One region of the Rossellomorea sp. NPDC077527 genome, then DNA from elsewhere that is predicted to be linked to it. Evidence: riboswitches for the same ligand, from Rfam matches in the RefSeq annotation. Region 1 holds a riboswitch; the other holds the start of a gene.
What was found. Region 1 has a riboswitch for FMN ahead of ribD (bifunctional diaminohydroxyphosphoribosylaminopyrimidine deaminase/5-amino-6-(5-phosphoribosylamino)uracil reductase RibD). Riboswitches for the same ligand answer to the same signal wherever they lie in the genome.

Region 1 (3,411 bases):
TGATAAACAAATGACTCTGATGGTCCGGAATGGAAATGTCCATATACCATGCATTTTCGACGACTTCCACTCTCGTAATCGTTCCTACTCCGTCGACATGTCCGTTAACGAAATGCCCTCCGAAACGACCGTTTGCAGCCATCGCACGCTCGAGGTTCACTTTAGAACCACGGGATAAGTTTCGAAGCGTGGTGCCATCGAAGGTTTCAGGCATCACATCTACTTGAAATTGCCGTGTGCTGAATGAGGTGACGGTTAAACAGACACCATTTACACTGATGCTGTCACCAACCTTTACGTCTTCCAGTACACGCTCAGCTCTAATGGTCAATTCCATCGAAGAAGAAGATCGCTTCAACCGTTCAATGGAGCCGATTTCTTCAATAATTCCAGTAAACATCCTTTCCCCTCCTATCCATTAAGAATGCGTATTGGGAAGAGCAACAATCTTAATGTCCTTTCCTATACGTTCAAAGCTTTGAATCTCCATTTCCAGACCTTCTGCCATCGTAGGAAATCCTTCCCCTCCAAAACTCGTAAAGGCAGTGCTTCCACCTATAAGCTTTGGGGACATGTACATGATTAATTCCTGGAAGGCACTTTCCTTTAAAAAAGCAGAATGGATCGTTGAACCGCCTTCTACGTATAGGGAACCGATATTTCTGGCTCCCAGTTCGTTCAGAACGGAATGGATGTTAATTCTCTTCTCTGAAAGGGTGACGATTTCACACCCGGATTGTAAAAAGGGCTGCTTTTGTTCTTCACTGACGGAACTTCCTGTGAAGATTAGTGTTGCACTTTCGTCGTCTTTCACTACATGTGAGTGTAGTGGTGTTCGGAGATAAGTATCTAATATGATTCGAATGGGGTTTTTTCCACCTTGGGGCAAACGGGTGGTAAGGAGTGGGTTATCTTGAATAACGGTATTGACTCCTACTAGTATCGCGTCATGCCGGTGACGATCATAGTGGACATCAGTTCTTGATTCTTCGGAGGTGATCCATTTGCTGTCACCTGAAGCAGTAGCGGTTTTCCCGTCCAATGTTACGGCTGTTTTAAGTGTTACATACGGGGTACCGTGTTGAATAAAGTGGAAGAAATGTTTATTTAGTTCGCGGGCTTCCTCCTCACATTCTCCCACCAACACATCGATGCCTGCATCCCTCAACTGTTGGATTCCCCGCCCTGCCACGAGGGGATTAGGATCACGTGTTGCAATATGAACGCTCTTTACACCACTTGAAATGAGCAGTTGGGAACATGGAGGAGTTTTCCCATAATGGGAACATGGTTCAAGGGTGACATAAACGTCGCTTCCTTTTGCTTTGTCCCCTGCATTCCTCAACGCATTCACTTCCGCATGACCTTCTCCTGCTTTCAGGTGGGCTCCCATCCCGACAATTTCTCCATTGTTGACGACCACTGCCCCTACCATGGGGTTTGGTGACGTCTGGCCCTGGGTGGACGCTGCCATTGAAAGGGCAAGCTTCATATAATGAGAATGGTCCAATTGAATGACCTCCATTCTATGTGTGAATTAATATCCTAAAATAAATAAACCCCAAGTAACGTTTCTACTTGGGGGAAGTTGGCATGACTGAATAAAGCATCCACTCGATGAAATTAAAAGGAAAAATCATCCATGATAAATACATGGATTTACTCACTTCATCAATTGAATACTGCCGTTCCTTCTCCCATCCAGACTTTCACTGTCGGCTTTGGAATTTCACCAAATCCACCGTCTAATAACCATTAGCCGGGTCACGGACTGAGAGCAATTGCTCATCACCGCCGGTAGGGAATTTCACCCTGCCCCGAAGGAAACCTATTCGATTATCATTATTCTATCATAGTTTCAGTGATGAAATCATGTATGAAGATCAAATATTTTAATTTTGTAAAAAATCACCCTGACGGTACTAGGGTTTTTATTAGAATCCATACTAAATGGAGGAAGCCTCTACCTGAATATGAGGCATCCTCCGTTCTTTATGTTAATAACAATCTGCATTCCTCCGCACATGTAAAACACGCTTTGGCACAATCTTTACAATGCTGCTGGTCATGTGCATGGCATTCTGTTCCACACATCTCACAAATGTGCACACAAAGGGTGAGGATTTGATGAACAAACTTACTGCTTCGCTCCATGGCATTAATGGCATAGGAGCAGATTTCTGCACACTCCCTATCGAGTTCTATACACATCATCATCGGTTTTTCTTTCTTTAGGCATGCATGATAGCACACATTGCATGCTTCCTTGCACCGCTCTAAAGCCGATAAGCATGATTTGTAGTCAGCATTCACCTTACCACCTCCATAACTTCCCTTTTAGGATGCCCAAAATCCATCTTATGAATGAGTCAGGAAGTGAGAAAGTAGTCACTATCTACGTACCATAGAAATATCAAGAGCCAATCGAATTCCTCATTGTACGTTTCATAAAATGAAACGTAACTGTGATGGGAGTCGAACAACCGTTGAACACTTTGAGGAAGGTACCCCTTTTGTAGAGACAGGTAATTCTTCTCCTTATAATTTAAGATCCACCTCTTATTACCTTTGTAGATGAGGATGGTGTCTCCCTCCTCACTCTGCCATTCGATAGCGGTCGAACTCTGGTATTTCAAATGAAACATCATCATTGATTTGGGATGCTCCACTTTTAAGATCCTGCTCCATTTTGAGAAAGGTAGCGGCCGTTTATCCCTTCTGTGAAACAGGTATTGCTTAGGATTATTGATCATCGATGTGCGTTGAATGAAATAGTCGGACCATCCGTTGGTTTTCAAGTAATAAGACCCTTCTTTTGTATGGACGCCTACATATGCATGTTCTGAAACGGGCAGCTTTTCATAAAATAGTCGTTTTGCCTTTTTTAATTCCTTCTTCAGACTGTAGCTGAGGTAAAGATTAGAGAACGCAGGGATGAAGATCAGCAGAGGAAAATAATACAATTGTTGAATCACAATCAGCATCCCTACCCCAATTAGGAAATACATGACACTTCGGAAAAGGAACGTATATTGTTCATTTTTGTATATATGATAGAGGTTCATGAAATGCTCGTCCTTTCAAGGAATCTCTATCATATGTATGTACTAAATCCGGAAAAGAGACCATAATCAAGGAAAAGGCGAAGGAATAACGGGACACTCATACTGGATGAGTCGTTCCGTCAACCCTTCGCCTTCTCTTTACGTGGGAATAAGTTCACCTGACCGGTTCCAACCGACTATCTGTTTCAATTTTGATTCTGCATCATGATAGCCCTGCCAGTACAACTCGTCCAGCTTCTGTGGATTTTTTTCAATCCTGCTTACTTTAAGGGGGTGCTGAGGCTGGATGACTAATACTTCTCCCCTTTTTTCTTTTATTTCTATATCTTTTATTGTTTGATTATAT
Region 2 (3,411 bases), on a different contig from region 1:
TGGTACTGTCCCTCAGTTCAGTTCCACTGGAGAATTCTCAAAGGTCGATCTGAACGAAGAAGGTCATACGGCATACTATCTGTATTCTCCAAATGGAAGGGACCGCTTCCTGGTGCCCGATAATATAAACAGAGGGGGCATCAAAGAATCCTTGGAAGCAATGAAAAATGCAGAGACTGGCCTCTTTCAGAGTGTGATCCCCAAAGATATTAACTTCAGTGTGACAGAAGGAGATCAATGGGTGACGATCAGCTTCTTAAACGAATTGGATTTGGACACATTTGATGAACAAACCGCCTTGGAGTTGATTGAAGGAATACTCCTGACAAGCAGAAGTTCTGGGTTTAAACAAGCCAGGTTTGACAATATCAAACAGGAAAGCTGGAACGGTTTCGACTTCAATGAACCTATCAAGACACCAATCAGTCCAAATAAAAAAAGCTTAGTCAATTGAATAGAGAGCAAAAGACCAGTAGCGGACACGGATCCGTTACCGGTCTTTTCTTTTTTTTCTTTGATATTTAGAATATTTACACGCTACATAGCCAAACTACCCAATGGAAAATGATTTCAGAATGGTTTTTCCGTGGGGTGCATGTAATATGCGTAAAAAGGTTAGAATGGTCTAATACATAGAAGTCGAGGTACGTCTGTCATAAGAATTGAGGAGGACAAGGATGATTTCCCATTGTGCAAAAAGGCTTTTCATCGTTTGGGTGCTATGTGTGAGCGTGATGCTCTTATCGGGACATGTGTCTGAAGCTGAGGAGGATAAGGTGTCTGAGGAAACCGTATCCTGGACATTTCCCGTAGAAGGGATGATCACAGACTCATATGGAACAAGGTCGGGTTCTCATAAGGGAATGGACATCGGAGGGGAGCTGGGGTCTCCCGTTTATTCTGTTGCGAAAGGGATAGTGATCAGATCGTATCTTTCTGAAAGCTATGGTCACGTTGTATTCGTCAGACACGAAAACGGATATGAAACAGTATATGCCCATCTTAAAAGCAGGAAGGTACACGAAAATCAGGAAGTAGAACAAGGTGAACAGCTTGGACTCTTAGGAAATACGGGAAGGTCGACAGGGGCTCATCTTCATTTTGAAATACATAGGGGAGAGTGGACGTTCGATAAAGAAAATGCCATTGATCCCTATCGTGTATTTGGAAACGGTGAAGTCGGTCAGCTCGTATTTGCGAAAGAGAAGGACCCTTATCAGACGGTTGGGGTAGCTGGCACACCTGAAGGAAATATGTCCCGGGACACAAAACATGAAGTGATGCATATCGTTCATAAAGGAGAAACTCTCTGGGGGATATCTCAAACGTACGAGGTATCAGTTGAAGATATTTTGAAGGAAAATGCATTAAAGAGTACTGAACTGGTAATCAATCAGCTATTAAGAATACCTGCCTCTTTACCAAGTGACCAGTATGAAGTAAAAAAGGGAGACACATTATATTCCATCTCTATGGCACATGGCATAGATGTAGAGGAATTAGCCGACAGAAATGGTCTGGACATGCAATCAGCTATTTTCCCTGAGCAGGTATTAATAGTGCAATGATCCAATCGAATCCCCGGCAAAAAGGCGATGTATGACATATAGTTCGAATTCGAACTGTTTTTCTTCACATTATCCCAAACATTATGTATAATGAAATGGAATAAAAAAATAAAGATTCGTCTTCGGGGCAGGGTGAAATTCCCTACCGGCGGTGATGAAACAATTTGTTTCTAAGCCCGCGAGCCTTTTGGGGCAGGATTTGGTGAGATTCCAAAGCCGACAGTATAGTCTGGATGGGAGAAGATGAAGGTTTATGCCAGAACGTTTAGAAAATGGGAAGCTAAACGTCTATTAAGGTATGCCTTTCATTCTCCTAGATATTGATATCTAGGGGTTTTTTAATGCTACCTTTGGCTTGGGCCGTCTTCGAAATGAGATGAATCTCCTAAAGGAGAGAGAGTTATGAAAAAAATGAATACGCGCATGTTTGTCACAGTAGGTATGTTAAGTGCCATTTCTTATGTGTTAATGTTGTTCAACTTCCCAATACCACCATTTCCAAAGTTCTTAATGGTTGATTTCAGTGATGTTCCTGCTTTAATCGCGACGCTCACACTGGGTCCACTTGCGGGAATATTAGTAGAATTATTCAAAAACGTGATAGACTACGTTTTGACAGGAAGCGATACTGGTGTACCGATTGGCCATGCAGCCAATTTTATGGCGGGAATCCTATTGATTCTTCCTACTTATTATATCTATTCACGTTTTCAATCCAAAAAAGGTCTGTTGATCGGTTTAATCACAGGAACAGTTGTGATGAGTGTCAGCATGGGGATCCTGAATTACATTGTGTTCCTTCCTGCTTATAAATACTTTATGAATTTCGAGCTTCCTGCCGAAATCATCATTACAGGTATTGTTCCATTCAACATTCTGAAGGGGATTCTGGTAACATCGGTCTTCGTCTTACTGTTTGTCCGCCTACAAGGCTGGTTATCAAGACAAATAGCCTTTAACAAAGCGGCATAGTGATCATATAAAATGACCCACCTTAAGGAAATTTAAGGTGGGTTTTTATTTGCCTTATAAAGAGTATGAAAAAAGGCTAAAGAGAAACGTTCTCTTTAGCCTTCAAACATGCTATTCAAATTTCAGTGCGTCTCCGTCGAAAGGTTCTTCAGATATTTTAATGGAATCTGTCGGGCAACCTTCGAATGCATCGACCATATCATCTTCCAATACGTCAGGCACTTCAACGGTTCCCTGGTTATCATCTAATGTTACGAATGCAATACCTTCATCATCATAATCATAAATGTCTGGAGCTGCAGCCCCACATGCTCCACATGCGATGCATGTGTCCTTGTCAACGATCGTATATTTTGGCAAAGAAAAAACCTCCCGGATAAATAATTCTATATAATTCATCATTATACACAATGTCCAATGGTGAAAAATCACTTAATGTTTATTTTATAGAGGATTGAATGACTTTTCAATAGTTAGGTGCTCTCTTTTTATTTTTATCCTATATAAGTAAAACAAAACATGGTTAAAAGTTAAATTCGTGGTACAATATTTGACAATAACCTACATAATAAGGAGTAGAGAATTGACCTATTTTAATTATGTGATTCTTTATTGTTTTTGGCAAATTAAAGGAGAGCGATCCATTTACTCTGTGTTCCATATCTTAAATGGGAAGAAATCTTCCCAGTCAATCCAGGATGCACATATCTTTCACTTACAGCCATTTTTCCTTTCTCTACCCAAGTTGAAACGTACATATTTCAACCAGAAGGTAAGGGAACTGGAGAAATCAGAGTACATCACCCATGGGGAAAATGATGTTGCCCTCGTAACAGAATTGGGATCAGCAGCCGTGTTAGAATATTTTCGT

Region 2: linked by a shared signal. The riboswitch ahead of ACIGG7_RS05395 (ECF transporter S component) and the one ahead of ribD (bifunctional diaminohydroxyphosphoribosylaminopyrimidine deaminase/5-amino-6-(5-phosphoribosylamino)uracil reductase RibD) in region 1 are both predicted to bind FMN.

What each region holds. Positions count from the first base shown of each region.
Region 1 is NZ_JBITVL010000004.1:431,869-435,279, forward strand. It holds gene ribE (riboflavin synthase) at 1-400, opposite strand, end outside; gene ribD (bifunctional diaminohydroxyphosphoribosylaminopyrimidine deaminase/5-amino-6-(5-phosphoribosylamino)uracil reductase RibD) at 419-1,492, opposite strand; FMN riboswitch at 1,686-1,829, opposite strand; gene ACIGG7_RS16645 (four-helix bundle copper-binding protein) at 1,993-2,313, opposite strand; gene ACIGG7_RS16650 (hypothetical protein) at 2,370-3,065, opposite strand; gene ACIGG7_RS16655 (patatin-like phospholipase family protein) at 3,204-3,411, opposite strand, start outside.
Region 2 is NZ_JBITVL010000002.1:38,975-42,385, reverse strand. It holds gene ACIGG7_RS05405 (hypothetical protein) at 1-454, shown strand, start outside; gene ACIGG7_RS05400 (peptidoglycan DD-metalloendopeptidase family protein) at 678-1,568, shown strand; FMN riboswitch at 1,683-1,817, shown strand; gene ACIGG7_RS05395 (ECF transporter S component) at 1,971-2,540, shown strand; gene ACIGG7_RS05390 (ferredoxin) at 2,652-2,900, opposite strand; gene ACIGG7_RS05385 (YpbB family protein) at 3,124-3,411, shown strand, end outside.